Regions from separate parts of the Peribacillus sp. NPDC096448 genome, predicted to be linked through region 2. Evidence: a T-box and tRNA genes for the amino acid it is inferred to sense, from the RefSeq annotation. Region 2 holds a T-box; the other holds one or more tRNA genes.
What was found. The T-box of region 2 lies ahead of glyQ (glycine--tRNA ligase subunit alpha). A T-box ahead of a tRNA ligase gene usually reads a tRNA of that ligase, here a tRNA-Gly.
Positions count from the first base shown of each region.

Region 1: it has a tRNA-Gly gene. The T-box ahead of glyQ (glycine--tRNA ligase subunit alpha) is inferred to sense a tRNA for this amino acid. The anticodon was not compared.

Region 1 is NZ_JBIWEU010000010.1:162,457-178,456, reverse strand. Features, by position in the region: gene mgtE (magnesium transporter) at 1-1,164, shown strand, start outside; gene ACIQ0C_RS17880 (NADP-dependent oxidoreductase) at 1,477-2,505, shown strand; gene ACIQ0C_RS17875 (hypothetical protein) at 2,730-3,131, shown strand; gene ACIQ0C_RS17870 (FUSC family protein) at 3,097-4,188, shown strand; gene ACIQ0C_RS17865 (hypothetical protein) at 4,313-4,639, shown strand; gene ACIQ0C_RS17860 (YbjN domain-containing protein) at 4,771-5,184, shown strand; tRNA gene ACIQ0C_RS17855 (tRNA-Gly) at 5,375-5,448, shown strand; gene ACIQ0C_RS17850 (B3/B4 domain-containing protein) at 6,059-6,727, opposite strand; gene queG (tRNA epoxyqueuosine(34) reductase QueG) at 6,833-7,972, shown strand; gene ACIQ0C_RS17840 (amidase domain-containing protein) at 8,170-9,027, shown strand; gene trmL (tRNA (uridine(34)/cytosine(34)/5-carboxymethylaminomethyluridine(34)-2'-O)-methyltransferase TrmL) at 9,095-9,583, shown strand; gene nfsA (oxygen-insensitive NADPH nitroreductase) at 9,665-10,414, shown strand; gene ACIQ0C_RS17825 (ABC transporter ATP-binding protein) at 10,694-11,542, shown strand; gene ACIQ0C_RS17820 (iron-hydroxamate ABC transporter substrate-binding protein) at 11,493-12,413, shown strand; gene ACIQ0C_RS17815 (FecCD family ABC transporter permease) at 12,481-13,491, shown strand; gene ACIQ0C_RS17810 (FecCD family ABC transporter permease) at 13,488-14,495, shown strand; gene ACIQ0C_RS17805 (response regulator) at 14,577-15,524, opposite strand; gene ACIQ0C_RS17800 (ATP-binding protein) at 15,529-16,000, opposite strand, start outside.
Region 2 is NZ_JBIWEU010000001.1:369,644-385,643, forward strand. Features, by position in the region: gene rpsU (30S ribosomal protein S21) at 1-66, shown strand, start outside; gene ACIQ0C_RS01810 (GatB/YqeY domain-containing protein) at 81-524, shown strand; gene ACIQ0C_RS01815 (NfeD family protein) at 868-2,142, shown strand; gene floA (flotillin-like protein FloA) at 2,193-3,182, shown strand; gene ACIQ0C_RS01825 (hypothetical protein) at 3,205-3,699, shown strand; gene yqfC (sporulation protein YqfC) at 3,828-4,112, shown strand; gene yqfD (sporulation protein YqfD) at 4,128-5,315, shown strand; gene ACIQ0C_RS01840 (PhoH family protein) at 5,319-6,281, shown strand; gene ACIQ0C_RS01845 (HD family phosphohydrolase) at 6,471-8,636, shown strand; gene ybeY (rRNA maturation RNase YbeY) at 8,633-9,109, shown strand; gene ACIQ0C_RS01855 (diacylglycerol kinase family protein) at 9,087-9,464, shown strand; gene ACIQ0C_RS01860 (cytidine deaminase) at 9,504-9,902, shown strand; gene era (GTPase Era) at 9,895-10,824, shown strand; gene ACIQ0C_RS01870 (YqzL family protein) at 10,925-11,068, shown strand; gene recO (DNA repair protein RecO) at 11,102-11,854, shown strand; T-box leader at 11,913-12,088, shown strand; gene glyQ (glycine--tRNA ligase subunit alpha) at 12,187-13,083, shown strand; gene glyS (glycine--tRNA ligase subunit beta) at 13,070-15,139, shown strand; gene ccpN (transcriptional regulator CcpN) at 15,302-15,940, shown strand; gene ACIQ0C_RS01895 (pyruvate, water dikinase regulatory protein) at 15,957-16,000, shown strand, end outside.

The sequences.
Region 1 (16,000 bases), on a different contig from region 2:
ATTCAAGAAGTTGAGAAAGTCCATCAATTAAAAATTCTTGGTAAATTGGGAATAGAGAAATCCGGCCATGTAATGGATTTAATGGATAATGATGATCTAGCTTCATTGTTAGAGGACCTGTCCCCTGGAAAAATCGAAGAACTTCTTTCAGGCATGAAACAAGAAGAATCAAAAATCGTTCAAAATATCATGAATTTTCCCCCTGAAACGGCAGGGCGAATAATGACAAACCGTTTCGTATGGATCCCCCAACATTATTCGGTGCGTGAATCAGTTGAAAAACTGAAAATCTTTGCGGAGTTTTCGGAAACGATCAACTATCTTTATGTAATAGATAATGATAAAAAATTAGTAGGTGTTGTCTCATATCGGGATTTAATAATACATGATGAATCTGAAAAAATTCAAGATATTATGTATAGCCGGGTTATCTCCGTATCTGCATATGAAGACCAAGAAGAGGTAGCTCGTGTCATTGAGCGATATGATTTTTTGGCAATTCCTGTAGTTGAAAAAAATAATGAGTTATTAGGAATTGTAACCGTCGATGATATTATTGATATTGTCATTAAGGAAGCGAATGAAGATATTGAAAAATTATCGGCATCCGGTAAAGCTATAGACTTTGACACGAAGGCGCACGTGGCCGCATATCGTCGGTTGCCCTGGCTTATTTTACTTTTATTTATCGGTTTAGTGTCTGGAACCATTATAAGCGGTTTTGAAGAAACATTGTCCAAAGTTGTTGCACTTGCCTTCTTTATGCCGATGATCGCAGGGATGACTGGAAATACAGGTACTCAATCTTTAGCTGTTGTTGTAAGAGGCCTAATCACTAGTGATACGGATAAAGGAGTCGTGACCAGACTTATTATAAGGGAACTGAAAGTTGGTTTGATAATAGGCATCACCTGTGGAATATTAATTTCCATCATAGCTTATGTTTGGCAGGGAAATCCTGTTCTGGGATTAGTGGTTGGAAGTTCGTTGGTGATGACCCTGATTATCGGGACTTTAGCTGGGACCATTATTCCTTTGATATTATATAAATTCAACATCGATCCCGCAGTTGCTTCTGGTCCGCTAATTACAACACTGAATGATATACTCTCGTTACTTATTTACTTTGGAATTGCGACGATGTTCATTGCAAAATTGATGTAGACTATCCACGAATTAGTTCATTAGAAGAAGAGGCAGTAGCCCTGCCAAGCAGACAATAAAAATAGAGTATTTCAAGCTGCGGCCTTTTCCTGGTATCCAATCGGGGAAAGGCCGTTATATTTTTTTAGGGGAGCGAACCGTATATTGAAATGAAAAACATGGGACATAATAGGCTATAGCAAGTTTGGGGGTTTCAGGAAAGGCTAAAGATTGTTATGGAAGCAATAGCCAATCATATTCTTTGACCTATGAACTTCATCAGTGATACGCTTCTTTTCGAAATTACGTATTCAAAACCAAGGAGGAACAATGATGACACAAACCAAACAACAAATAATCACCCTGGCAAACCGTCCGAAAGGTATGCCTTCGAAAGGGGATTTTAACTTTGTTGAGAGTGAAGTTCCCACACCGAAGGATAATGAGATTTTAGTACGTACACTATATTTATCTGTCGATCCATATATGCGTGGCAGAATGCAAGATACGAAATCATATATTGCTCCATTTGAATTGAATAAGGTCATCACGGGCGGCGTTGTTGCTGAAGTTGTTGAGTCCAAATCGAATTCCTTCAAACAAGGGGATGTCGTTGTTGGGAATATCGACTGGGCAGAATACACAGTTGTCACCGAAAAGGAAATCCGCGTGATCGATCCCAAGGTGGCTCCGGTCACAACTCATTTAGGGATTCTTGGAATGACCGGTTTAACTGCTTACTTTGGTTTGCTTGATATTGGTAAACCTCAAGAAGGTGAAACGGTAGTCGTTTCAGGAGCGGCTGGAGCAGTTGGTTCAGTAGTCGGGCAAATTGCTAAGATTAAAGGTGCGAAGGTTGTTGGCATCGCTGGTTCGGATGAAAAACTTGAGTACTTAACGAAAGAGCTCGGGTTTGATGGAGCCGTAAATTATAAAAGTGATAGTTTTGCGACAGATTTAGCCAATGCTGTTCCTGATGGAGTCGATGTTTATTTCGATAATGTGGGCGGCGAGGTTTCCGATGCTGTTTTTACACTTTTGAATGCAAATGCCCGAATTCCATTATGCGGAGCGATTTCCTCGTATAACGCGGAAGGAAAAGATCTAGGACCGCGTCTGCAGTCGGCGATGATCAAAACCAGTGCACTAATGAAAGGTTTCACAGTTGGAAATTATGCCGCTAGATTCCAGGAGGGTGCTACGGAATTAGGTAAGTGGCTTCAAGAAGGAAAGCTGAAGTATGAAGAAACGATTATTGAAGGGTTCGAAAACACACCGGATGCATTTTTAGGTTTGTTTAAGGGAACGAACCTCGGTAAACAGCTTGTAAAAGTTGCGGAACCCGAATTCGCTCAACTATAAGTTTTATGGAGCTGAGGAAGGTCATTTGTAGTGATTTTAAGCAGCTTATAACAAAAGCGGCCTTTTCTCGATATTCAATCGGGAAAAGGCCGTTTCCTTTTAAGTAAAATATATTAGTGGTATCTCTTAAACCATATGAAGGATATTAATTATTAGAAGTCACTTCAACTGACATAGCCTTCACGAAAGTGTTATTGGAATCTTCAATGAAAGGATAACTGAAAATGAGTGAAAATAAGCACCCTTCCGAATCTAATAAATTGGATACAATACATACTACATTTAAACAGGCTTTTGAAATAAAAAAGAATCCATTTCCTTGGATAAAAGCACTAAGTGCAGGCATAGCTGCTGCACTACCTGTTTTTATTGGCTTATTATTCGGAAATTTAGCGTACGGTTTACTTGCAGGGATAGGAGGCTTCACTTATTTATACGTTTTTAACCAACCGTATCACCAAAGAGCTAAAAAGATTTTCTTTGTGATGGTGGGTCTTGCTTTATCTGTTGTTGATGGGAATCATCGGGGCCAGTGTTTTTTTTATATTTGGTGCTTTAAGGATTACCGGTCCTTCGGCGGTATTCTTCGTTTTGAGCTTTGCGCTTGCGACAGGCATGCCCATTGACCAAAGTCTGGCCCCATTGCGTGGTGGGCTTGTTTTAATGGGTGGGGCACTATCTTGGATAATTTGTATGTTAGGCTGGTTTTTCAACCCTCATGGACCAGAATCGCTTGCGGTTGAAAAGGTGTACAGGGAATTGGGGGCATTCCTTGATTCCATGGGCACCGAGACATTCAGAAGAGCAAGACAGAGAACGGTATTGGCGATGAAACACGCTGAAGATACACTGTTAGCCGGGTTTTCAAACAGGCGAAATCCAAATGAGTTGAAGCGATTATACCTATTGAATGAACATGCCAATGCCATATTCCTGGATGCTATGGAAATTTCCTTGAACAAAAAAATCGTGATGCCGCCAGAATTAGGTCAATCCGTTCGTGCCTTGGCCGGTGCCATTGCATCTAAAACAAAGAATAAAAAAAAGATCCTTCAACCTGACCAAATGACGGATGAGGTGGAAGGGTTATTCATGAAGCTTTATAATGCAGATGCCATCATGAATGAACCTGTCCAGAAAATCGATCAAGCAGCAACCATCTCCAAACCTTCTTTAAAAACCATTTTTCTTGGGGCTTTCGATAAGAATTCAATTGTTTTCCTCTCTTCCGTTCGATATGGAACAATCCTTACCATTGCGGCCATCATCGCCTATTCCGCCAATTTTAACCGTTCGTACTGGATACCCTTATCCTGTGCGGCCGTTATGTCGGGTCCGACCATCATTGCCACATTCCATCGGGCGGTCCAAAGGACTTTCGGGACGGTCATCGGACTCCTGATAGCAAGTTTAATTCTAGCAGCCGTTCATAACGAGTACATCATCGTTCTGATCATTTTATCTTTGACATTCATTACAGAGCTTTTCATCGTTCGAAATTATGGATTGGCGGCAATGTTTTTTACCCCTTCAGCATTGATCATGGCGGAATATTCATCTCAAAGCTATGATTTTGGTTTTTTTGCGACTGTAAGGATAACCGATATCATCGTTGGAAGCTTGATAGGTCTTATTGGGTCGGTGATACTTGGAAGTCGTTCGGCATCCTTCTCAATCATTTGATAGCCAAAACGATTCGTAGCCAGGGGCAGTTATTATTGATGGCGTTCTCTGAAAAAAATAATGACCTTGCAATTGATGAAAGCAGCGAAAGGAATAAAATGCAAACGAATATGGTGAATTATTAATGGTCTACAATGCATCACTTGGTGAGATATTCAAAAACAAAGCTAGATTGGAATCTCTTTGGCCCGTTATATTTTCGATAGAACAGTTGGGCTATTATCTAAATGCCAGTTTGAAATTATCTGAACGGCCAGTCCTTTCACAGAGGGAGCTTGCTCAGGTGCTGTATGTTTTCGAAACCATGGCGATAGCGGCAGATAAAAGTCGACCACTTACGAATAAAGAAGTGCCTGAAATTGAAGGATACTCCAAAATCCGCCAGGAAATTTTGGACCTGCAAGAAGCGCTTCAGTTTTGCGGAGAAGCAACTGGCCAATCAATCTATTAAGGGAGTTCATTTTGTCTCCCTTCCTTTTAATGTCGCCCCTATTAGGATGAAATTGGCAGGATAATAGAAAAGTCTGTAAAAATGCAGGTTTTCATTATAAAATGTACTTACAAACAGAAAGGTGATGAACCATGTCAAACGTTGCTAAATTTCGTGATTTTTTAACTAGTGAGAAAATCTATATGAATGAGTTGAATGAAGATGGCACCACCTTTTTTAGAGCTGAGCAAAAGTTAAAGGACGGGTGGAAGGTCCTTTTAGTATTTGCTTTCAATCAAGATGAAAATGTGGCGGACTTATTTTGCTTTAATGTCGCCGAGTTGAAGAATCCTGAAAAGAAACAGGAAGTACATACACTGTTGAATGAATATAATGCAAATTTTAGATATTCCAAGCTGTATGAAGAAAATGGGACCATATCCATTCGTTATTCATACTCCATTGAGGGGGATATCGAACCTGATCTGGCGTTCAGGAAGTTAATCATGCTGCTTGAAACGGCACAGCAGGTTTATCCGCGGTTAATGGAAGTCATTTGGTCTTAAATCATCAGATAGGTTGAAAAAGTTCTCTGAATCAGGGGACTTTTTAACATTTTTACTAGAGTGAATGAATATATTAACGTTACAATACGCTAATTATTAATTTTTTTTTAAAGAACTATTGCATTTTTTCACATTAAACTATATAATTAATTTTGTTGATTGGTAATTCGACAAACTTCTACAAGGATATGCGGGTGTAGTTTAGTGGTAAAACCTCAGCCTTCCAAGCTGATGATGAGGGTTCGATTCCCTTCACCCGCTCCAATACATACTCATAACGTAGGGTTTCGTTACCTGGAGAACGAAGCTTTGCGTTTAAATATTATTACAAGAATTCTACTGTTTACAGTGGGATTTTTTTATTGTCCAAATTGCCTGCATTTTATCGAAGCGGTAATACAGTATGTTATACCCGAAAAATGGAGTTTTTAATTTTTAATTATCCTCCATCCGGGAGTGTGTGGGGGTTCGATACAGTACAAACTTAGTCAATGTGATTAACTACGTTAGTAGAATCAGATTGACTAAGTTTGTGCTTTTTTGTTAATGGGGAAGCGAAAGGCATGCCCGGCTATGTAGCCATCGATGATTATCTATTCGAAAGGCAGAAAGTAACCATGTAAACTGGATAGCAAAAGACCCGGGAGGCGTTTAAGGCGAGGGGGCTTGGCAGACAGTCGGCGGAAAGGGAGCGGATTTTGTGGAATCAACTGGAATGTAATTTAAGAAAAAACCGTAGGCTAGACTCATCCCGAACCAAGTTTAAGACTAGGTGATCCTTGATGCTGATACTAGCGGACTGGTTTTATTAATTGGAACAATAATGAAAAGACCCCTTCCGATTGTGGAAAGGGTTTATATCCGTTCGATTTAATTATCCTTCTATAATTGAGTAAGTCCCTTCACCACCGTGAATTTCAAGGAACATTTCCATTAAGGATTTCGTTAACTGATTTGCTTCCGTGGTTGAAGTATTGGGTTGTAAATAAATGATTTGGATGGCTTTTTTCGTTTCTTCGGTGACTTTCGTGCGTTCTGAATCAACGTAAGGACTACCGAATGGGCCTTCATGGTCGGCTGAAGTAATCATATTTTCCATGGAATTCAAGCGGCCGTTCAAACCATCATAACCATCTGACACCTCGCCAATCTTAATCGAGATGTCTCCTGATAATTTTTCAGCATCATAAATGCCGATCGGAACTTCATATAACAGTGAGAAGAAATTATTCAAATCGATGGCCGAATGGATGGGTGTCAAGTAATTCTGTTTTTTTATGCGGCGGTAAAGGGCTTCCACGGAGGGACGATACCGTGACGGGTTTGTTCCTGTAGCCTTGAAAATTTCCCGCCACACTTTAATGCCGGAAAAGTCGGTCAATTCCTTTTCTTCAAGGTCGAAGAAAAGAGCTTCCTGAAATAATTGAAGTCTTCCTTTCACCATTTGCGGGGAGGGACCTACTTCGATGTTTTCATATGTAATGATCCCGACTTTGAATTCAGGGATTTTACTGCTAAGATTAGCTGATACGGTAATTTCCAACCGTTTCACCTCCAAAAATGATTGCAATTAGTTTATCATAGATAGCAATGGTTTGAAATGGATTCAAGCTTCAATGGGAATACTGAATGAACGTAGGTGATTAATATGGATATGAACTCATTCAAGCAAGAAGTGATTTTATATAGTAAGGAAATCGGCATCGATAAAATCGGCTTTACATCGGCCACGGCTTTCACTGAACTGAAAGGTCGGCTGATACGTCAACAGGAACTTGATTATCAGTCAGGGTTTGAAGAAGCCGATATAGAAAAAAGGGTAAGGCCTGAATTGATATTCGATAAACCGCAATCCATCATTTCGATTGCGCTTGCTTATCCTTCGAAATTGAAGGATGCTCCTCAAAGTACAAAAAGTGATCGCCGCGGGATCTTTTGCCGGGCTTCTTGGGGGACGGATTATCATACCGTCCTTCGTAATAAATTGCAGTTACTTGAGGATTTCATTAAAGATAAGGTGCCAGGGGCAATGACAAAGTCCATGGTTGATACGGGCGAATTATCAGATAGGGCAGTTGCTGAGCGTGCAGGAATTGGCTGGAGTGCAAAAAACAGTATGATCATCACACCTGAATTCGGTTCTTATGTATACTTGGGAGACATGATTACCAACCTGCCATTTGAACCGGATCAACCGATGGAAGATCAATGCGGGACATGCAATAAATGTGTCGATGTTTGTCCGACTGGTGCGCTTGTTCAGGGAGGACAGCTAAATTCCAAGCGTTGCATTGCGTTCTTAACGCAGACAAAAGGTTTCCTTCCGGATGAATTCAGGACGAAAATAGGCAATCGTTTGTATGGGTGTGATACTTGTCAGACCGTTTGTCCGAAAAACAAAGGAATGGATTTTCATTTTCATGAAGAAATGGAACCCGACCCCGAGTTGGCGAAACCGCTGTTGAAACCCCTGCTTTCGATTTCAAATCGGGACTTCAAAGAGACATATGGCCATGTATCCGGCTCTTGGCGCGGTAAAAAACCAATCCAACGAAATGCCATCTTAGCATTGGCCCACTTCAAGGACGAAACGGCATTGCCTCAATTGATACGGGTCATGAAGGATGATCCGCGGCCGGTCATCCGGGGGACGGCGGCCTGGGCAGTTGGGAAAATTGGCCGGGAGCAGGCCGTTTCCATTCTGGAGGAAGCACGAATGAAGGAAATGGATGAAGAGGTACTGGCGGAAATAGAGAAAGGACTGCAGTTTACCTTGGAAACAAAATGATATCTAAAATGAAGCCGCCCTGTAAATATAACGGGGCGGCTTTTTTGCTTGAAATATTCCGGTGCCTTCAAGGAAAATCTATATAAAAAGGTTCATTATGGTTATAGGATTGAAACTCCGACATTTATGAAGTTGTGTTTTTGTCCATGCCCTCGTACATACACATTAGCATAGATGGTAAGAAGGAGGGCATGAACTTGAGGGAACAATTGCAACGCCTTTTACAAGAAAGGGTGGAGTTTTATACTTCCGATGATCTGGAACGGGGTGAAAGGAAGTTACATTTGAAGAAGGAAATGATGAGGAACCGCGCTGCCGAAATTGTTCGGGTGAATGCAGCAGGCAAGGTCCATTCGAAGAAAAAGGAAGACAGTGATACAGTCCTGACATATCATGTGCATCTGCAATATTTATTGAAACAGGAAGATTCATTTTATATAGAAGAAGAAATGGAAGAAAGGGAGGCACGGTTTCGAAATGGGTATATAGTGGATGAACGTGAGCTGATTCCCAGCTTTGAATCCGAAGAGGCACCGCCAAAATGTGATCCAGGCGCAGATCGTCTCGCATATAAGTATGATCGAATGAAGGCAGTCCAATATGCCGAGCGTTGGTGGAACGAATTCAATCCCGCTTATTATAAATTCACTGATGATTGTACGAATTACATTTCACAATGTTTACATGCAGGGGGAATACCTATGTGGGGGGCGCCAAATAAAAATAAGGGCTGGTGGATAAGAGGGAAAAGCTGGAGCTACACATGGACGACGGCCCATTCTTTATATCATCTGCTTAAAGCCGGGAATGCCATCAGGACAAAGCAGGTGGGGTCGGCAAAGGAATTGAATTTGGGTGATATCCTCTGCATAGACTTCGAAGGGGACGGACGGTTTGATCATAACTTGATCGTAACGGCTAAGGATCAGGACGGGATGCCGCTTGTGAATGCACATACGATGAACAGCCGTCACCGGTATTGGACATATGAGGATTCAACCAGATATACACCGAACATCGTTTATAAATTCTTTGTGATTTTGGATGGAGGGTGATTGGTTTTTAGTCTTTTTTGTTTAATGCTATAATTAAGGTGAAGTTCAAACTAGAGGTGAAAATGAAGTGTCAATACATGTAGTTTTATATCAACCACAGATTCCAGCAAATACAGGAAATATCGCAAGAACATGTGCAGGGACGGATACGTCTTTACATCTCATTCGTCCGCTCGGTTTCTCGACGGATGACAAACAGCTCAAACGGGCCGGGCTCGATTATTGGGAGAATGTAAAGATTCATTATTATGATTCGTTAGAAGAATTTTTTGAAAGGAATGCCGGCGGTGAATTTTATTATTTGACGAAATTCGGGGAGCAGCCGCATTCCAGCTTCGACTACAGTGACCAAGACAGTGAGATATACTTCATTTTTGGCCGTGAAACGACGGGTCTCCCGAAAGAGTTGATCCAAGAAAATATGGATCGGTGCCTGCGGATTCCAATGACGGATAAAGTACGTTCCCTTAATCTGTCGAACACGGCTGCCATCTTGGTTTATGAAGCACTGAGACAGCAAAATTACCGTGAATTGGATTTGAAAACTAAAGGTTGAGTTTCATCAATTCTATCATCGGGGGCATTTCAGCCCCGATGATGGATACTTTACTTTACATATTCTATAGGGGTGGGAGCATTGAATAGCATTATTGAGAAGATTTTAGATCACCGTTCCATTCGTTCTTTTGAGGATAAGTTATTGTCTGAGGAGCAAATCAATACGATTGTGGAATGTGCCCAAGCAGCATCGACTTCAAGTTATATTCAAGCGTATTCAATCATAGGGGTAACCGATCCGGAAAAGAAAGCCAAGCTTGCTGAAATTGCCGGACCACAGTCATATGTAGAGAAGAATGGACATCTATTCGTCTTTTGCGCCGATTTATATCGTCAGGATATGGTTTCCGAAATGGAAAACACGGACCTGTCCGAATCGATTGAAAGTACCGAGAAATTCATGGTTGCCTGTATTGATGCGGCCCTTGCGGCCCAAAATGCAGCATTGGCGGCAGAATCGATGGATCTTGGCATTTGCTATATAGGCGGGATCCGCAATAATCTCCCGGAAGTGTCAGCGATTTTGAATATACCGCATCGAGTTATACCATTATTCGCTCTAGTGGTCGGATATCCGAAAAACCGTTCGGATAAAAAGCCGCGTTTGCCGCTGTCCAATATCTATCATGAAAATGGATATCAGGAGGATAAGCAAGAGTTCATCGGACAACTTGAGGGGTATAATGAAACGATTTCCAGTTATTACAAGCTTCGGACTAAAGGTAAACGAAAAGACACCTGGACCGGGCAAATGGCTGGAATGCTTGGAAAGAAAAGCAGGCTGTACATGAAAGATTATGTTGAGAAGCAAGGATTAAAGAAACATTGATTAATGAAATGGCCTATTAGGAATATTCTTGCCAAAGTCCTGAGTATGAGCCAAACAGTAAAGATCCCGGAAGTGCCCCCGGGGTCTTTATTGTGTTCATTTGTCAGTCGGTGATACGGATTTGCCCCAAAAATCCTGTCAGGTTTTCTTCTTTTATACCCATGAAATTACCATTGACAATATATTTAGATAGAATTATAGTAATTAAGTAGCAGATAATGATAATCATTTTCATTTGAGTTTTTACTTACCTATTTTTCAGTAAATGGAGGTTAAAAAATGGTTCGCCTATATACAGAGAATTTGAATATTGGTTATGGTGAACGTTTAATTGTAAAAGATCTCAGTGTGGAAATTCCAGATAAAAAAATTACAACGATCATCGGTTCAAATGGGTGTGGGAAATCGACACTTTTGAAAGCGATCACCAGAATTATTCCTAATCAATCAGGTACGGTTGTTTTAGATGGGGTGAATATCTCAAAAGAAAGCACTAAGATCCTTGCAAGAAAAATGGCCATACTTCCGCAGACACCCGAGAGTGCAAGCGGATTGACGGTTGGGGAGCTCGTATCATATGGGCGCTTTCCCTATCAAAAAGGTTTTGGGCGCCTGACCCAAAAAGACTATGATGTGATTGATTGGGCCCTTGAAGTGACCGGCACGAAAGACTTCAAGTTCCGTCCGGTGGATGCTCTATCAGGAGGTCAGCGCCAGCGTGTTTGGATTGCGATGGCCCTTGCCCAGGAAACGGAAATCATCTTCCTTGATGAGCCGACCACCTATTTGGATATGGCGCATCAACTGGAGGTCCTGGAATTATTACAGAGGCTGAATATAGAACAGGGACGCACAATTGTCATGGTTCTTCATGATTTGAACCAAGCTGCTCGCTTTGCCGACTATATCATTGCCTTAAAGGACGGGGAAATAGTCAAAGCCGGAGATTGTGAAGAAGTCATCACTCATGAAGTGCTTAAGGAAGTATTCCATATTGATGCGGTAATCGGACGAGATCAACGAACGAACAAACCAATGTGCAGTACATACAATTTACTAAAAGGAGATTTGACAACAAATGAAAAAGATAATGATCCCGTTTATACTGCTGTTAGTGTTAATTATTAGCGCTTGTGGTAACGAGTCAGCCGAAAAAGAAAAAAGCTCCGATTCCAAAAAGGAAAAATCAGGTACCATCACATATCAATCTGAAAATGGTCCTGTTGAAGTTCCGGCAGATCCTCAGCGTGTTTTAGTACTATCATCTTTCGCAGGTAACATAATGGCTTTGGATGTTAACCTAGTAGGGGTTGATTCATGGTCTAAAATGAACCCGAATTTTAAAGAGTTAAAAGATGTTGAAGAAGTGACGGACGAAAACCTGGAAAAGATCATCGAGTTGAATCCGGATTTAATCATTGGTTTATCTACGATTAAAAATGTCGATAAATTAAAGGAAATTGCTCCAACCGTAACATATACATACGGAAAAGTGGACTATTTAACACAGCACGTAGAAATCGGTAAACTATTGAATAAAGAAAAAGAAGCTCAAGCATGGGTGGATGATTTCAAAAAACGGGCAAAAACAACTGGTGATGAAATTAAAGCTAAAATTGGAGAAGATGCTACTGTTTCCGTTTTCGAAAAGTTTGACAAACAGTTCTATGTATACGGTGATAATTGGGGCCGTGGAACGGAAATCCTTTATCAAGAAATGAAATTGGGCATGCCTGAAAAGGTAAAAGAAGTGGCGTTGAAAGATGGTTACTTTGCCTTATCATTAGAAGTCCTGAAAGACTATGCCGGTGATTATGTGATTTTGAGCAATAACAAAGATCAGGACAATTCATTCCAACAAACTGACACGTTTAAAAACATACCTGCCGTTAAAAATAATAAACTATATGAAGCTGATGCAAAAAAATTCTACTTCAATGACCCAATAACATTAGATTACCAATTAGACTTCTTTTCTAAAAGTTTTCTTGGAAAATAATACAGCGAGGGAGAGGGATTCCAATTCCTCTCCTTTTATTCTATAAAAAAAGAGATGAGAGAGACAGATGACTAATGAAAATCAACGTTTCATCCCATTTATAAGTAAACTGATCATAGCGATCTTTGCCTTTATAGGCATGTTCATTATTTCAATGGCATTTGGTGCGGCTGATGTTACCGTTAAAGATGTCTGGCAAGCACTGACATCGAACGCTACCGGTGAAAAGATTTCAATCATTCGTGAAATCCGTTTCCCTCGTGAAGTGGGGGCAATCTTTGTTGGTGCAGCGCTTGCCGTTTCTGGTGCCATCATGCAGGGGATGACCAGGAATCCACTTGCCGATCCGGGATTGCTTGGATTGACGGCGGGAGCCAATGCAGGTCTCGCCATTACTTTGGCATTTATTCCAAATGCTAATAATTTAGGGATCATGATTGCGTGTTTTATAGGTTCCGCTGTCGGGGCAACCATGGTTTTCGGAATCGGTGCGATGAAAAAGGGAGGATTTTCCCCTTTACGGATCGTATTGGCTGGTGCTGCAGTCTCTGCATTCCTATTTGCCGTTTCGCAAGGGGTCGGCATATATTTCAAGGTATCAAAAGATGTATCGATGTGGACAGCGGGCGGAAATATCGGAACTTCATGGGAGCAGCTTCGCGTAATCGCTCCGTTCATTTTAATAGGTATCCTGATCTCCCTTATCTTTTCCAGACAGCTCACCATACTTAGCTTAAGTGAAGAAGTGGCCGTAGGCTTAGGGCAAAAGACAACACAAATAAAGGCGGTTCTCTTCGTGGTCATCATTCTCCTGGCAGGGGCTGCTGTTGCACTTGTAGGAAATATGGTGTTCATCGGGTTAATGGTCCCGCATATCGTTCGGGCTATCGTGGGTACGGATTATCGATTCATCCTCCCAATGTCTGCGATTTTGGGAGCCACTTTCATGCTGCTAGCCGATACGATCGGCCGTACGATCAATTCTCCATATGAAACACCTGTGGTAGCGGTTGTTGCGATGATAGGTTTACCTTTCTTCCTCCTAATCGTGCGTAAAGGAGGTAAAGCATTTTCATGATCCAGTCAGCTTTAGTCAAAAAACAGCGTTGGATAATAGGTGCATTGACTGCACTCATCATCATTACGATCATTATTGGGACGTGTTCGGGATATTCCAATCTTTCTTTAGGGCGACTGTTTCCAACGCTCTTCGGGCATGGGACGTTTAAAGAGGAATTCATATTATTTTCCGTCCGCTTACCGCGAATCATCATCACCCTTTTAGCAGGCATGGCCCTTGCACTGTCGGGAGCCATTCTACAAGGGATCACACGTAATGATTTAGCCGATCCCGGAATCATCGGGATCAACTCAGGAGCAGGTGTTGCCATTGCCGCTTTCTTTCTGTTTTTCCCTCTTGACGCTGGTTCGTTTGTTTATATGGTTCCGCTTGTCGGTTTTATCGGAGCGTTACTGACGGCCTGTTTAATATATATCCTCTCATATAAGAGAAAGAGTGGCCTTGAACCCGTTCGGTTAGTGTTGATCGGCGTAGGTTTTTCAATGGCGCTTTCAGGCCTGATGATTGTCCTTATTTCGTCAGCGGAACGAGCGAAGGTCGATTTCATCGCAAAATGGTTGGCGGGAAATATATGGGGCACGGATTGGCCTTTCATTTGGGCAATCATTCCATGGTTAATCATCCTCATTCCATTCACTTTATATAAAGCAAATCGTTTGAATCTGCTTGGTTTAAGTGAACCGGTCGCAATTGGGGTCGGTGTATCGATTGAAAAGGAGCGGATCGTCCTGCTGATCACGGCTGTAGCACTGGCAGCCGCTGCCGTTTCTGTTACAGGCGGAATTGCCTTCGTTGGACTTATGTCCCCGCATATAGCAAAATCCTTGGTAGGACCTCGAAATCAACTATTCATTCCGGTTGCCATTTTAATCGGTGGATGGCTATTGCTGCTTGCCGATACGATCGGCCGTAATATAATTGAACCAGAGGGGATTCCTGCAGGTATCATGGTTGCATTGATCGGTGCTCCTTATTTCATGTATTTATTGTTGAAAAAATAAGAACTTACTAAAATCCCCTGAAATCTTTCAGGGGATTTTATGCTTTTGACTGCCACCGTAGTTCATTGTTTCAACCATGGATTATCTATATCTAATTATTTCATCAGGATTCAATCGTTTCGCTTCGAAATAAAATACTTGAATAAACTTTTTTGTATTTACTCGGGTAGGTGTAAGAACTATTGTTGAATCATTTTGCAGTTCTTTCATCTTTTGGCGAACGACTGTGAAATCAAAAAATTTGGAAGCGTAATTTTCAAACTTCGGATTTGAAAAATCCGTTAAACCGAGCGAAGCAAAATGATTCAGCGACTGGTTTATCGTTCTGCGTATTCGCTGTTCGGCAGCTTTTATTTCCCGATTGATATCAACCTGCACAGCTGCTGTGCCGAGCTTTTTTTTGGTGATTTCTACAAAGATATCTTTAAGGGTCGGAAAATGCTGTTTAAAAGTAAAAGTCCGTTCATACATAAATAAATATTGAAGTATTTCCATTAAATCTTTTGCACCATTTTCTCCAACGATCCCTAATTCCGATAGTAGGAATTCGCCCACTTCTCTTATACTTTTCTCATTGAAATTATTTGATTTATCAATTTTTGGCTGTTCAAAATTCAATACACTATTTAAAGAGGCTTGAATATTAGTGATCGATCTTTCTAAATGGATACGTTCCATAACTTTTCGGATAACTGTTAATATCTCAATACGATTAATTGGTTTAGTAATATAATAATCGATTCCAAGCGAGTATGCCTCACCAATCAGCTCCTTTGATTCAACCTGTGAAATCATTATTATTTTTCCGTTAAATGTACTTTTTATATGACGAAGTGTCTCGATGCCATCCCGGATGGGCATTAATAAATCAATGAATAATATATCAATTTGCTTTAAATTCAAAATATGTCCTTCTAATAGACTGCCATCTTCGGCTTCCTCCACCACTTCTCCTAAATCTTCGCTCTCTATAATTTGGCTTAAGTTTGAACGTATAGCACAATCATCATCTGTTATAAAAAAACGCATGGAATCATCCTTTCTGGATCAACTTATCAATGGGTAATTTTATTGTAAAAACGGCTCCGTTAAAACTATTTTCAAATAGGATATCGCCTCCCAGTTCTTTTACGACCTCTTTTACATATGAGAGTCCAATCCCTGTTGAAGGTGTCCCGAACTGATCATATTTTGATGTGAATCCAGGTTTGAATATGACAGTCTGATATTTTTGAGGAATTCCAGGTCCAGTATCAGCCACTTTAAATTCTACATTGTCATGGATTTCAACCAAACTTAAACTCACGATTCCCTTTTCATTAATTGCTTCCACTGCATTAGCGACTAAATTATTGAAAAGGGATAACACGGTATACACATGATAATGTGAATCGTTTTTTCCCTCTAATGAGTATTCAAATTGAATATCCTTTCCTAGTGATAAGGCATATTTTTCATTAATTCGGATAATTAAATGAAAAAGTTCAGCAGCATTCATATAATCT
Region 2 (16,000 bases):
TTTTATGAAAAACCAAGCGTAAAACGTAAGAAAAAGTCTGAAGCTGCAAGAAAACGTAAATTCTAAGAGAGGGTGGAAAGATGAGTCTTCTCGAGCGTTTAAATAATGATATGAAACAAGCGATGAAGAACAAGGAAAAGGACAAACTATCTGTTATTCGGATGCTGAAAGCTTCTATTCAAAACGAAGCCATGAAGCAGAGACAAGATTTAACAGATGATGAAGAATTGACAGTGCTCTCTCGCGAATTAAAACAACGCAAAGACTCCCTCCAGGAGTTTGAAAACGCAGGTCGTTCAGATCTCGTGGATAAAGTCCGCACCGAACTAGTATACGTAGAGGCATATATGCCTCAGCAACTTTCAGAAGAAGACATTTCTAAAATCGTTAAACAAACGATTTTAGAAGTCAATGCAACATCCAAAGCAGATATGGGGCGAGTTATGGGAGCTTTAATGCCTAAAGTTAAAGGTAAAGCGGATGGTTCTCTAGTAAACAAATTAGTACAACAACATCTATCTTAAACTCTAAACTTAAAACTCGAAACCTAACCGCAGGCAACTTGCCTGTGGTTTTTGTGTATTTCATGAATTTTATGCGTATATTATTGAAACGAAGCCAAGATAATAGGGGCACTTTTAATTTTATTTGCTTTTTTTGAAACCTTTTTCATATACATACGTAATAACTAAAGAACAGGGTAAAGGGTTGCTTCATTTGCTCCTTATTCGAATTTTAGTTGCGGGCTGAATTTATTGGTAGGTTCCTGGGTATAGGGGCGCTTACCGCGTTTAATACGGGAAAGGGGGCGTTCCGTTGAAAATTTGGCGTTATTTATCTGTACTCTTATTTGGATTGCTGTTCACCATGTCTTCTTTTGGGGGTTCGACGGTATCTGCAAACGAGAAGATCGTTTACCATGTACCAATTGAAGAGACGGTGGAAAAGGGACTCTCGGCCTTTTTGGAACGCGCACTGACCACTGCTGAAGCAGCTGATGCAGATCTTGTCGTTTTCGAGGTGAATACCCCTGGAGGTGCTGTGGATGCAGCAGGGGAAATTGCAAAGTTACTGTCCGATTCACCAATCAAGACAGTTGCCTACGTCAATAACAGGGCTTTATCTGCTGGGGCATACATTTCTCTAAGTGCAGATGAGATCTATATGGTTCCGAGTGCCACCATGGGATCTGCGGCTGTTATTGATTCAACGGGGAACGCTGCAGGTAAGAAAGCGCAATCTTATTGGTTGGCTGCCATGAAAACTGCTGCTGAACAAAATGGGCGTGATCCCATATACGCCCAGGCGATGGCGGATGTTGACATCGATCTACCCGAATATGGAGCTGAAAAAGGGAAGTTGCTGACATTTACAGCCGAACAGGCAAAAAAGGCTGGATATAGTGAAGGCACCGTCTCTGGGAAAGCGGAGCTGTATAGTATACTTGGAGTTGAAGATGCTGATATTCGGTCAATCGAAGAAAGCTTTCCTGAGAAACTTGCCCGCTTTTTGACCAACCCGATCGTCGTTCCCATTTTATTGACGATAGCGGGAATCGGGATTGTGATGGAATTGTTTTCACCTGGTTTTGGAATTCCGGGGGTCATTGGAATCACCAGTCTTGTCTTATTCTTCTATGGTCATCTTGTCGCCGGTATCACCGGATACGAATCGTTAGCGATGTTCATCATTGGGGTCATTCTCGTACTAATTGAATTTTTTATCCCAGGGGGGATTATCGGGCTGCTCGGGTTTACAGCGATAGTGGGGAGTCTGTTCCTCGCGACAGGTGATCCGGTCCATATGACGATCTCCTTGCTAATTGCGGTCACCGTATCCATTTTGGTATTCATCCTACTTGTAAAGGTGTTTGGAAAACAGATGAAATTTTTCAGGAAAATGATATTAACCGATGCAACAAAAACGGAACAAGGATATGTCAGCAATCCGAATCGTTTGGATTTATTAGGTGCAGAAGGGAAGGCCCTAACAGATTTGAGGCCTTCAGGAACAGCTTTGGTCAAAGAAGAAAGAGTGGATGTCGTGTCCGAAGGAAGTTTTATTTCCAAAGGTTCGACAATCATTATCGTTAAAGTTGAAGGATCAAGGGTAGTCGTCCGGGAAATTCCGGATTCAAATTAAAATCAAAAGATACAGGAAGGATGAATCATTTAGTGATAACTTCAGGAACGATATTTATTGTACTGGCAGTGATTGCTGCTATCATCGTATTGGCAGTGTTTTTCACATTCGTACCAGTAATGTTATGGATTTCTGCTTTAGCGGCAGGAGTCAAAATCAGCATATTTACATTAGTTGGGATGAGGCTTCGCCGTGTTATACCAAGCAGGGTCGTCAACCCTCTTATCAAGGCCCATAAGGCTGGAATCAATGTTTCAACGAATCAATTGGAGAGCCATTACCTTGCAGGCGGTAATGTCGATCGAGTGGTAAATGCATTAATTGCTGCAGAACGTGCCAATATCGTACTGCCTTTCGAACGGGGTGCAGCTATTGACCTTGCTGGCCGTGATGTACTGGAAGCCGTTCAAATGAGCGTTAACCCGAAAGTTATCGAAACTCCATTCATCTCTGGTGTGGCGATGAATGGTATTGAAGTGAAAGCGAAGGCAAGGATCACGGTCCGAGCCAATATTGAACGCCTGGTCGGTGGTGCCGGTGAAGAGACGATCATTGCCCGTGTAGGTGAAGGGATCGTATCGACGATCGGTGCTTCGAAAATGCATACGGATGTACTGGAGAACCCCGATTTGATTTCAAGAACGGTTTTATCGAAAGGGTTGGATTCAGGAACGGCATTCGAAATTCTATCCATTGATATCGCTGAAGTGGATATCGGTAAAAATATCGGGGCCATATTACAGACGGACCAAGCCGAAGCCGATAAGAAAATAGCCCAGGCAAAGGCCGAAGAACGACGTGCAATGGCTGTTGCGCTTGAACAGGAAATGGTTGCCCGTGTTCAGGAAATGAGAGCGAAGGTTGTACAATCCGAAGCGGAAGTTCCATTGGCCATGGCCGATGCACTGAAAAGCGGAAACCTTGGAGTGATGGATTATATGAATATCCAAAATATCACGGCCGATACGGATATGCGCGATTCCATCAGTAAAATATCAGACAATCCAAAAGATAACAACAATAACCATAATAATAATTAGGTCAGGGAAGGAAGGTCTTTAAATGGGAGATTTTATTGATTTCTTTCTCGAGAACCCATTCCTTATCATTGTCTTGATCGGTATTTTATCGTCCATGTTAGGAAAGAAAAAACAGCCTCAAGATCCTAACACGCCTCCGAAAAAGAAATGGCAGGAGGTAATGCAGGAGCTTCAAGGTGAAATGCAGCAAGGGAATCAGCAGCAAAGACCTGCACCTGCTCCCGTAAGGAAAGTCGAACAGCAGGCAGCTCAGGCTGCAGAAGTGATCGATGAGACGAAGAACGAAGCGAACAAAAGGATTGCGGAGCTTAGACGGCTACAGCAGAAGTACGATCAAGAGCGTTTGCATCAAAAAGCGAAGGCGGATCAACTTAGATCAACGATTTCTGATAATAACAGTCCGGTCTATCGCAAAGGACCGACTTTTGGCAAAAAGCAGCTGATTGATGGCATCATCATGTCAGAAGTGCTGGGACCGCCAAGAGCGAAGAGAAGTCTTCATAGGTCCAGAAGGTGATTCGGAGCCCCGGGCTTTTTTTAGAGCGTCATTAAATGAGCATGAAAAAATAGACTTTCATTCACTTATAATTTTGTGCTAGAACCCTCTTTCATTTCATACATTGAGATGAAAGGGGGTTCTTTTTTATGGCACGCAATTGGGGAAAAAAAGTGAAACAGCTTATGACCAAAACAATGGACCTTCCGCAAGATGTCATGATGGACCTGCCGCGAATTACAATGATCGGACAATTACATATTTATATTGAAAACCATCGTGGCTTATTGGCTTTCACAGACAGCGAAGTACGATTGATGCTGAAAAATGGGCAGTTGCTGATAAAGGGAAATGCCTTTGTCATAAAGACGATTTTGCCGGAAGAAATCATGCTCGAAGGCAAAATTGACAAGGTTTATTTTATCAATGAATGATCCCGGGAGGTCTCCATGAAAAACCAATGGACAAACTATTATACAGGCTATGTAAAGGTGAAGGCTTATGGAAAAGGTGCAGAACGGTTGATTAATATGCTGACGAGAAGGGGGCTTCATATCTGGGAAGTGAAGCGTGTCGGAAGTGAATCCCTGATTTTCCATATGGATATCAGGGATATCCCCAAACTCCGTCAGGTCATGCGTAAGAGTGATTGTAAAGTAAAATTCATGCAGGGAAAGGGTTTCCCTTTCCTGATGAAGAGAGTCATGAAAAACAGCGGTTTTTTAGCGGGGATGATCGCTTTCCTGCTTTGCATTTTCGTGCTTTCCAATATGGTATGGGGCATTGAGGTTCAAGATGCCAAACCTGCAACCGAGCATGCCATCCGGAAAGAATTGGACAAGATGGGCGTGAAGATCGGTAAAGTGCAATTCTTTGTTGATGATGTGGATACGATTCAGCGTAAGCTGTCGGACCGGATTGGTGCATTGACATGGGTGGGGGTTGAGCTAAAGGGGACGACATATCATTTTAGGGTTGTGGAAAAACGGCAGCCTAAAGAGGTCGAGAAAACATCTCCACAGAATTTGGTAGCATCAAAAAAAGCGATCATCACTGATATGTTCGTTGAAAAAGGACAATCTATTGTTAATGTGAATGATTATGTAGGAAAAGGACAACTTCTTGTATCAGGGTTGATTGGAAAAGAGGATAAACAGGAAATTGTATCCGCAAAGGGAGTAATAAAAGGGAAAACGTGGTATAAAGCGAAAGTGGAGGTTCCGTTAAAAACCAAGTTTTCTGTTTTTAACGGGGATGAAACGAGCAAGCACTTTTTGAAAATGGGGGGCTTTTCCCTTCCGGTATGGGGTTTCAAGGATCCGGGATATGAAAAACAGGAAAAGGAAACGACAGTGAGGCCTTTTCACTTTCTTCAATGGGAATTGCCTATTTCTTATAAACAAGTGACCTTAAGGAGCAAGGAAGATATTGTACGAAGTTATACGGAGAAAGAAGCCGTTGAGGAAGGCAGGAAAATGGCTAAAGCGGAATTAAAAAAACATTTAGACGAGGAAGATGAAATCGTCGAGGAAAAAATTTTGCACGAAAGCATGGAGAATGGTAAAGTTAAATTATCTATACATTACCAAGTTATTGAAGATATAGCGATTGGACAGCCAATCATTCAAGGAGACTAACGAATGGCAGATGATGTGAAAGTAATTAAGCTCGAAATCGAATCACCCAATGAGGCGATCGCTTTATTGGGCAATGGAGATTCAAATGTAAAAGTGCTCGAAGAGGAACTTGGCATTTCCGTCATAACCCGAGGCGAAGCGGTGAGTGTTGCCGGGGATATCGAGCGGGTAACGATGGGGGAGGAAATCCTCAAGGCATTATTGACAGTGGTCAGAAAAGGAATTGCGATCAGTTCAAGAGATGTGCTTTATGCAATTGAATTGGCAAGAAAAGGCACATTGGAGTATTTCGGTGAATTATATGATGAGGAAATCGCTAAAACGGCTAAGGGGAAATCCATTAAAGTCAAAACAATCGGGCAGAGATACTATATCCAGGCAATAAAGAAACAGGATCTTGTATTTGGAATTGGGCCTGCCGGAACCGGGAAGACCTATCTTGCTGTAGTGATGGCCATCAATGCTTTGAAAAATGGACATGTTAAACGGATCATCCTGACACGGCCTGCCGTCGAAGCAGGGGAGAGCCTTGGTTTTCTGCCTGGTGATCTGAAGGAAAAGGTAGATCCTTATCTAAGGCCGTTGTATGACGCTCTCCATGACCTCCTAGGGATGGAACAGACGCAAAGGATGATAGAGCGCGGAACGATCGAAATAGCTCCCCTGGCTTATATGAGGGGGCGTACGCTTGAAGATGCCTTTGTCATATTGGATGAAGCCCAGAATACGACGGAAGCCCAAATGAAGATGTTCTTGACCAGGCTTGGTTTCGGATCGAAAATGGTCATTACGGGAGATCGGACCCAGATTGACCTTCCAAAAGGTATGAAGTCAGGTCTTGTCCGGGTAGAAGAGATATTGAAGAATGTTAAAGGCCTTTCCTTTGTTTATTTTGAACAAAGTGATGTAGTAAGACATCCGCTTGTCGCCAAAATCATCACTGCTTACGAGCAGGCGAAGTCATAAGAAAAAATCCGCCATTTCAATCGGCGGATTTTTCGTGATGTGTCTAAATAACAAACTTTATGGTGAAAAAGTGGATAGGAAATGACAGAACCTTTACATTTATCAATACGAAGGTGAAAATTCATATGAAAACTGTTATGATTTTACATATCTAGAATAATAAACATCATTTTTTTAGGAGGACCTTCCTTGAATCGTATCCAGAAATTTTTCACTCAAATAAAAGGGCTGTTGGTCCATCGCTTTTTTCAAGTGCTTTTGTTCATCATTCTTGGTTTGTTTGCGTATGGTTTGATGTTCTCCAATGTTAAGCCGGAAAGGGTACAGGTAGAGCTTTTTAAGCCTGCTGAACAAACAATCCGTTCAACCAAGACTGTGGAAGATACCTATAAGACGGAACAGGAAAAAGAAGAGATTTCAAAACAGGTTGCGGATGTTTATTCTTTAAAAAAAGAATATGCCAAAAATAAAGTCGATCTGATTTCATCCATTTTCGATTCAGCAATTGAGGTGAATAAAGAAACGGACGCCGATGAAGATCATAAAGAAGATGAGGATAAAAAAGAGACCGTAAAGACGGATGCTCAAAAAGTTTCCATACTAAAAGAAAAATTGACCGATGAAGTGAATAAAAATATCGAGGAATCCGTTTTCCTAGCATTAGTGCAGGCGGATGAAGATGAGTTGAAAATAGCGAAGGATTCAACCATTACGGCAGTGAATAATGTGATGAGCTCCCGAATCGCTGCAAGTGACGTCGAAAATGCCAAGAAAAAGGTAGTAGAGGAATTGGGTTATATGAGCATTAGCGGTGAAATGAAAAAAGCCTCTACTTCCCTTGCACGTACGGCAATCATCCAGAATGTATTTTTCGATAAGGACAAAACCGAGGAACAGCGAAGGAAAGCGGTTGAAAGCGTGGAGCCAATCAGGATCCTTCAAGGTCAGATCATCGTTGAAGAAAATCAATTAGTGGACAGGGATGTATATAGGCAGCTTGAACTGGCAGGCTTCTTGAATACGGAGTCTACCATATACCCGTATATCGGCCTGCTGTTATTCATATTCCTGACTTTTGCCGCTTTTTATTACTATTTCTACTATTCCATTTCCAAAAAGGATAACAAATACAATCAGTTATTGATCTTCAGTCTTGTCTTTATCCTTTCAATGGCTACCATGAAAACGGTCAGCATTCTGGCAGACCTGAAAAACTCGAACTTGGAATACATTTTCCCGGGTGCCATGGCGGCGATGCTCATCAAGATATTATTGAATGATAAGTTAGCGGTAGCAATGATCATATTGTTAGGTTCGTATGGTACGATTATATTTAATGGTGATACCCCTGGAAATCTGGATTTCTCGATGGGGCTGTATATCATTTTCGGGGGATTGACGGCAATCATCATTCTATCCAGGCCCAATTTCAAATCAAAGGTGCTGGTAGCGGGGCTGCTATTGTCTTTAATCAATATGGCATTCGTTTTTTCGCTCATCTTTATTATGGACAGCCATTATACTAGAATGGAGTACCTATATTATGCTGCTGCTGCCATGGGTTCTGGAGTGGGTTCAGCCGTTTTGACTATGGGACTGCTACCGTTTTTCGAGGCTGGTTTCGGGATTTTATCATCGATTAAGCTTATCGAGCTCGCAAATCCCAATCATCCGCTATTGCGGAGGATCTTGATTGAAGCTCCGGGGACATATCATCATAGTGTAATGGTCGCCAATTTGGCGGAATCCGCTTGTGAAGCCATCGGCTCGAATGGATTGCTGGCAAGGGTCGGCAGTTATTACCATGATATCGGTAAAACGAAACGGCCGCACTTCTTCATCGAAAATCAGATGAGTGAAGAAAACCCGCATGATCGGCTGCAGCCGGAAACGAGCAGGGATATCATCATTGCCCATGCCGTAGATGGCGGGGAGATGCTGCGCAGTCACAAATTCCCGAAAGAGATTGTGGATATTGCAGAGCAGCATCATGGGACCACATTATTGAAATTTTTCTACCATAAGGCAAAAAAACAGGATGAGTCCACACTCGAAGCGGCCTACCGATATCCAGGGCCGAGGGCGATAATGAAGGAAGTAGCCGTCATCGGCATAGCGGATAGTGTGGAAGCTGCAGTGAGATCGATGAAGCACCCAACTCCGGAGAAGATTGAAGAGCTGGTAAGTTTCATCATTCAGGAAAGGATTTCTGATGGTCAATTTGATGAATGTGACATCACTATGAGAGAATTGAGTATCGTGAAGCATTCCTTATGTGAATCGCTGAATGGTATCTTCCACTCCAGGATTGAATATCCGGAGCCGGATAAATTAGGACAGAAGGTGAAAGAATGATTTTAGCTATCGATTTAATGGATGAAACGAATGAAGTAACGGAGGAAGCTCAGCAGCTTGTTGAAAGCATTCTGCAATTTGCGGCAAGAAAAGAAAACATTGAAAAAGACACCGAGCTGTCTGTCACATTTGTAGACAATAATAGGATTCAGGAAATCAATAAAGAATATCGTCATAAAGATTCAGCTACAGATGTAATTTCCTTTGCGCTTGAAGAAATGGGCGAAGACGAAGTGGAAATTGTCGGAGCGGAAATGCCCCGCATGTTAGGGGATATCATCATTTCCATTGAACGCACGAAAGAGCAGGCTGAAGAATATGGTCATTCATTTGATCGGGAACTTGGATTTTTAGCGCTGCATGGTTTTCTTCATTTATTGGGATTCGACCACATGAATGAAGAAGATGAAAAAGTGATGTTCACAAAACAAAAGGAGATCTTGGAAGAATATGGACTTTCAAGAGAAGGGTAAAAAAAGGTATCCTTTATTAAAAAGTTTCTCTTTTGCCTGTCAGGGAATTTTGGAGGCTGTTCGGACTGAACGCAATATCAAGATTCATTTCGCGTTAACGGCAATCGTCGTATTCTTTGGTTGGCACTTCTCATTGAATGGGATGGAGTGGCTTTTCATTTTGGCGGCCATTGCCGGTACGATTACGTTGGAGCTCGTTAATTCTGCGATCGAAAGGGTAGTGGACCTGGTAACGGATCAAATCCATCCGCTTGCCAAGCAGGCAAAAGATATTGCAGCCGGAGCTGTATTCATATATGCTATATTTTCTATAATAGTTGGATTGATTATCTTTTTGCCTAAGTTTGGCCTGTAGGTTGCCGAAATGGTACTCAATTTGAAAGGAAGATGTGAATTGAATACAAAAGAATTGATTGAGGAAGCTAAAAAAGCAAGGGATAAAGCATATGTGCCTTACTCCAAATTTAAGGTGGGGGCAGCCCTTTTGACCGCTGATGGAAAGGTCTATCATGGTTGTAATATAGAAAATGCTGCATACAGCATGTGTAATTGCGCCGAAAGGACAGTTTTATTCAGCGCTTATGCCCATAACGATAAAAAATTCACCAAACTTGCAGTCGTGGCAGATACCGATGGTCCCGTTTCTCCATGCGGGGCATGCAGGCAGGTTATTTCAGAACTGTGCGAAAAGGACATGCCGGTCGTTTTGACCAATTTAAATGGGGATATAAAAGAACTAACAGTACAGGAATTGCTTCCAGGAGCTTTTTCACCGGAGGATTTAAATGGATAAACTATTTGACGATAAACAAGTAAAAGATTACAAATCAGGTTTCATTTCAATTATTGGACGACCTAATGTTGGAAAGAGTACATTTCTGAATCGGGTCATCGGTCAAAAGATCGCCATTATGAGCGATAAACCGCAAACTACAAGAAATAAGGTCCAGGGTGTACTTACGCAAAACGATTCACAAATGATTTTCATCGATACACCCGGCATTCATAAACCAAAGCATAAGCTTGGTGACTTCATGATGAAAGTGGCAACGAATACATTGAAGGAAGTCGATTTGATTCTCTTCATGATCAATGCGACTGAAGGATACGGACGCGGTGACGAGTTTATCATCGAAAAACTTCAATCCGTAAAAACGCCTGTTTTCTTGGTTGTAAACAAAATCGATGCGATGCATCCAGATGATTTACTTCCGATCATTGAAAAATACCAACAGCTTTACCCATTTGCGGCAGTCGTTCCGATTTCTGCGCTTGAAGGAAATAATGTTGATACACTGCTTGAACAAATCAAAGAGCATCTGCCTGAAGGTCCCCAGTTTTATCCAGCTGACCAAGTGACCGACCACCCGGAACGTTTTATCATTTCCGAATTGGTCCGCGAGAAGGTACTGCACCTGACACGGGAAGAAATTCCTCATTCAGTGGCTGTTGTCATCGATTCAATTAAAAAAATGGACAACAGCGACACCATCAATGTGATGGCGACGATCGTTGTAGAACGGGATTCACAAAAAGGCATTGTAATCGGAAAGCAAGGGAAAATGCTTAAAGAAGTCGGTAGCCGTGCCAGGGTGGATATCGAAAACCTATTGGGCTCTAAAGTTTTCTTGGAACTGTGGGTGAAGGTACAGAAGGATTGGCGTAACAAAGCAAGCCAGCTTCGCGATTATGGCTTTAATGAGAGCGAGTATTAATTAACAAAATTTACGCATCATGAAAGTTTGGAAAACGGTCAAGCTAATCATATGGTCGGATATTAATATTGCTAGTTAAAAATGAAAGGTGGGCTTTTAAATGTTGGATTTTACCTGGGAATTATTCACTGAAACAGGTAATGTGGACACCTATTTGCTGTTTAAGGAGATAGAAGTCGAGAGACAGGAAGGACACTTGGGAATGAATGATGAGCTAGCAGAAATTGATTTTCCTGTTTCATAGGTTAGCCTTGGCGAGCATGGGTGGTGTCTTGGTATGCTCCAAAAATGTGAGGGCATTGTCATAAGGCGAACTGCATATGGAGAAAATAACAAAATCATTACTATATATACCCGTGAGCTAGGAAAAATTGGCGTCATGGCTAGAGGAGCCAGTAAGCCTAATAGCAGGCTTTCTGCCGTCACACAGCTTTTTTGCTCCGGGTATTTTCTTGTAACTACATCAACCGGACTCGGCAGTCTTCAGCAAGGCGAAATGGTCGATTCACTCCGTTTCATAAGGGAGGATCTTTTTGCCACTGCTTATGCTTCATATATTGTTGAATTGCTTGATAAAAGCGTCGATGATAAGAAACCGAATCCATATTTGTATGAATTGCTTTCGCAAACCTTGCATTACATAAACGAGGAATATGACGCAGAGGTTTTGAAATTCATTTTTGAAATGAAGATGCTGCCCGTAAATGGGATTAACCCAGTGCTGAATCAGTGTGCTGTATGTGGTGAAACGGAAGGGGAATTCTCCTTCTCGCTTCGGGAAGCGGGCTTTATCTGTCACCGCTGTCTGGGGAAAGACCCTTATCATTATAAAATTTCACCTGCAGCCGTCAAATTGCTTCGAATTTTTTATTATTTCGATTTATCAAGGCTCGGAAACATTTCAGTCAAGCCAGAAACGAAAAAAGAACTGCGGAAGATAATCGATGCATATTATGAGGAATATTCCGGTCTGCATTTGAAATCAAAAAAGTTCCTGAAACAGATTGATACGATGAAAGATATGTTTTAGGATCTGAACTATTGACATTCCATGCTAGTTTGTATAAAATTCTAATCATCAAAATAAGAAGATTGCGTTGATGGAAAAGAGTATCTGTCATTCTCCATAAAAAGCGAACCCGGGACGGTGGAAGCCGGGATATGGATTTACAGGGAAGGGCGTTCCGGAGCATGTTGCTTTGAAAAGAGGCCGTTTAATAAACGGCAATTAGGGTGGAACCGCGGGTATACTCTCGTCCCTATGCATTTCGCATAGGGACGGGAGTTTTTTGTTTGCCAAAATGTAATGAGTTCCGACCTTTAATCTTAAAAAAGCCGTTTTAAATAACCTGGAGGTGTACGATGAATATTCAAAATATGATTTTAACGTTACAAAAGCATTGGTCTGAACAAGGCTGCATATTGATGAATGCTTATGATGTCGAGAAAGGGGCAGGAACGATGAGCCCATACACGTTCCTGAGAGCCATTGGACCGGAACCATGGAGCGTCGCTTACGTAGAGCCTTCCCGCCGTCCTGCTGACGGTCGTTATGGTGAGAACCCTAATCGACTTTATCAGCATCATCAGTTCCAAGTGATCATGAAGCCGTCGCCTGACAATATCCAAGAGTTATATTTGGATTCATTACGCGCTTTAGGGATAAATCCGCTTGAGCATGATATTCGCTTTGTGGAGGACAACTGGGAAAATCCATCACTAGGGTGTGCCGGTCTCGGTTGGGAAGTGTGGCTAGATGGAATGGAAATCACGCAATTTACCTATTTCCAACAAGTGGGCGGTCTAGAGTGTAAACCGGTTTCCGTGGAAATTACATACGGGATCGAACGTCTCGCCTCTTACATTCAAGATAAGGAAAACGTATTTGACCTAGAATGGACAGATGGATTCACAGTTCGGGATATATTCGGTCAGCCGGAATACGAACATTCGAAATATACGTTCGAAACCTCCGACCTTGATATGCTGTTTCAGCTTTTCACGATGTATGAAAAGGAAGCGCATCGCCAAATGGAAGAAGGACTTGTACATCCTGCATATGATTATGTTTTGAAATGTTCACATACATTTAACCTTTTGGATGCCAAAGGTGCCATCTCGGTGACGGAAAGAACGGGTTATATAGCCCGGTGCCGTAACTTAGCGCGTAAGGTTGCCAAAACCTTCTATGAAGAGCGGGAAAAATTAGGCTTCCCGATCCTGAAAGTGAAAGGGGAGAATACAAATGAGCAAGCGTGATTTGTTATTGGAGATTGGATTGGAAGAGCTGCCTGCCCGTTTTGTGACAGCATCAATGAAACAGTTGTCAGATAAAGTGCAGCAATGGCTAACGGAAAAAGCGATTGAATTCGGAACGGTTGAAGCTTTTTCCACACCAAGACGTTTGGCCGTATTGGTGAAGGACGTGGAAGAATCCCAAAAGGATATCGAAGAAGAAGCAAAAGGTCCGGCCAAGAAAATCGCTTTGGATAGCGAAGGCAACTGGTCTAAAGCTGCATTGGGATTCGTCAGGGGTCAAGGCATGACTTCAGAGGACATTTATTTTAAAGAACTCAAGGGTGTGGAATATGTCCATGTGAATAAATTCATAAAAGGACAGCAGACCGTTCAGCTTTTAACGGAGCTTGCTGAAATCATCAGCGGCATGACGTTCCCGAAAAATATGCGCTGGGCCAATCAGGAGCTCCGCTTCGTCCGTCCGATTAAATGGCTGATTGCCTTATTCGGCAATGAAATAGTGCCATTCAGCATTGCTGATGTGGAAACCGGCCGTGAAACAAAAGGTCACCGTTTCTTGGGCGACAGCGCCATCATCGAGCAGCCGGAACGGTACGAAGATGCGCTGAAAGAACAATATGTAATGGCGGATCCAGAAAAGCGCCGGCAAGTTATATTGGATCAGATTAAAGAGCTGGAACAGGAGAAAGGCTGGATCATCCCTGTCGATGAAGATCTGCTAGAAGAAGTAAATAATTTGGTAGAGTATCCAACGGTGTTATTTGGACATTTTGAAGAAGAATTCCTTGAGCTTCCTGCAGAGGTACTTATCACATCCATGAAGGAACATCAACGTTATTTCCCTGTTAAAGATCAGGACGGGAACCTGCTTGCTTACTTTGTAACCGTGCGTAACGGCGATGACCGCCATTTGGATAAGGTTTCTAAAGGTAATGAAAAAGTATTGCGTGCCCGCTTATCGGATGCAGCATTTTTCTATAAAGAAGATCAGAAAAAAGAGATTTCGGATGCTTTGAAAAAGCTTGACAGCATCGTTTATCATGAAGAAATCGGTACATTAGCCGAGAAAACTGCCCGGGTAACTGAAGTGACCGGTGCCCTTGCGGATGCTTTGAATTTAAAGGCGGAAAAAGAAATGGCGCTTCGTACAGCGGCAATTGCCAAGTTCGATTTGGTAAGTAACATGGTTTATGAATTCCCTGAATTGCAAGGGTATATGGGTGAAAAATATGCTCTCTTGAAAGGGGAGGCCAAAGAAGTGGCCGCGGCTATCAATGAACATTATATGCCAAGGCATGCGGATGATAATGTACCGCCTTCAGTCATTGGAGCGGTAGTGAGTTTAGCTGAAAAAATTGATACTTTGTCTTCATTCTTCGCTATTGGCGTCATTCCGACAGGTTCCCAGGATCCTTACGCATTAAGAAGGCAGGCGAGCGGTGTCGTCCAAATTCTAGCTGAGAAGAAATGGAATATTTCATTAGAGGAGCTTATTGCTTTAGGTCTTAAAGGACTGGAATCAAAAGGCATCTTAAAACGTGATCTTGAAGAAGTTAAAGCGGATATGTTCACATTCTTTAAAGCCCGTGTCAAACACCTGCTTCAAGAACAGCAAATCCGTTACGATTTGATTGACGCAGTTTTGCTCAATGAGATCGGTTATATCCACTCCATCGTGGAACGGGCACATGTATTGGATGCTAAAAAAGACGAAGCAGGCTTTAAAGAAAGCATGGAAGCTTTAAGCCGGGTCATGAACATTGCCGTAAAATGTGACAATAAGGTGACAGTCGACCCTGGTGCCTTTGAAAATGATCAAGAAAATGCGTTATACGTCAAATATCAAAAAGTGGCAAAGCGGTATAATGAATCTGAAGATGAGAATGAGCGGTTTGAACAGCTTGTTTCGCTTCAATCGGAAATAGAGCCATATTTCGAGAATACAATGGTCATGGCAGAAGATGAAGCGATCCGCAACAACCGTTTATCCTTAATGAAGGAAATCAGTGATTTGGTTGCAGGTTTTGCTGCCATGAATAAAATCATCCTTACTTGATCGAAAGGATGTATGGGTATCGGAAACACTTTGAATAAGGGTTTCCGATTTCTTAAAAAGATAAATGATCAATAAATAGGCCAAAAATGCCCTAATTAAATAATTTAGTATATAATTATTAAATGAATAACTTTTGTTACTTTACTCTGCGAAAGCAGTGGGGTGGTGATTATAATCCAATTGAATAAGCGTCAGGAACAAATTTTACAAATTGTAAAAGAAAACGGACCGATTACCGGAGAACATATTGCGGATAGATTGAACCTTACCAGGGCGACACTTCGTCCAGATTTAGCGATTTTAACGATGGCAGGTTTTCTTGATGCCAGGCCCAGAGTGGGGTATTTCTATACAGGCAGGTCAGGGACACAGCTTTTGACAGATAGCCTTAACCATCTTTATGTACGGGACTACCAATCGATACCTGTCGTCGTTGACGAGGGCATTTCCGTGTACGATGCAATCGTCATGATGTTTTTAGAGGATGTCGGAACAATGTTCGTCGTCGATAAGCATGCATTGCTTGTTGGTGTCTTATCAAGGAAAGACTTATTGCGTGCGAGTATTGGGAAACAAGAGCTTAACTCCATTCCAGTCAATATCATCATGACTAGGATGCCCAATATTACAATGTGTTCAAAAGAAGACCTTTTGATTGATGTTGCCAAAAAATTGATTGATAAACAAATCGACTCATTACCGGTCGTTAAAGACACAGAAAAAGGCTATGAAGTAATTGGAAGGATTACAAAAACCAATATTACGAAAGCATTCGTAGCTTTGGCTGATGAAGGCTATTAGGGGGCTTGCAAAAGGAATGACGGAGAATATGAACGGTTCTATTATATATGTTGTATCGGA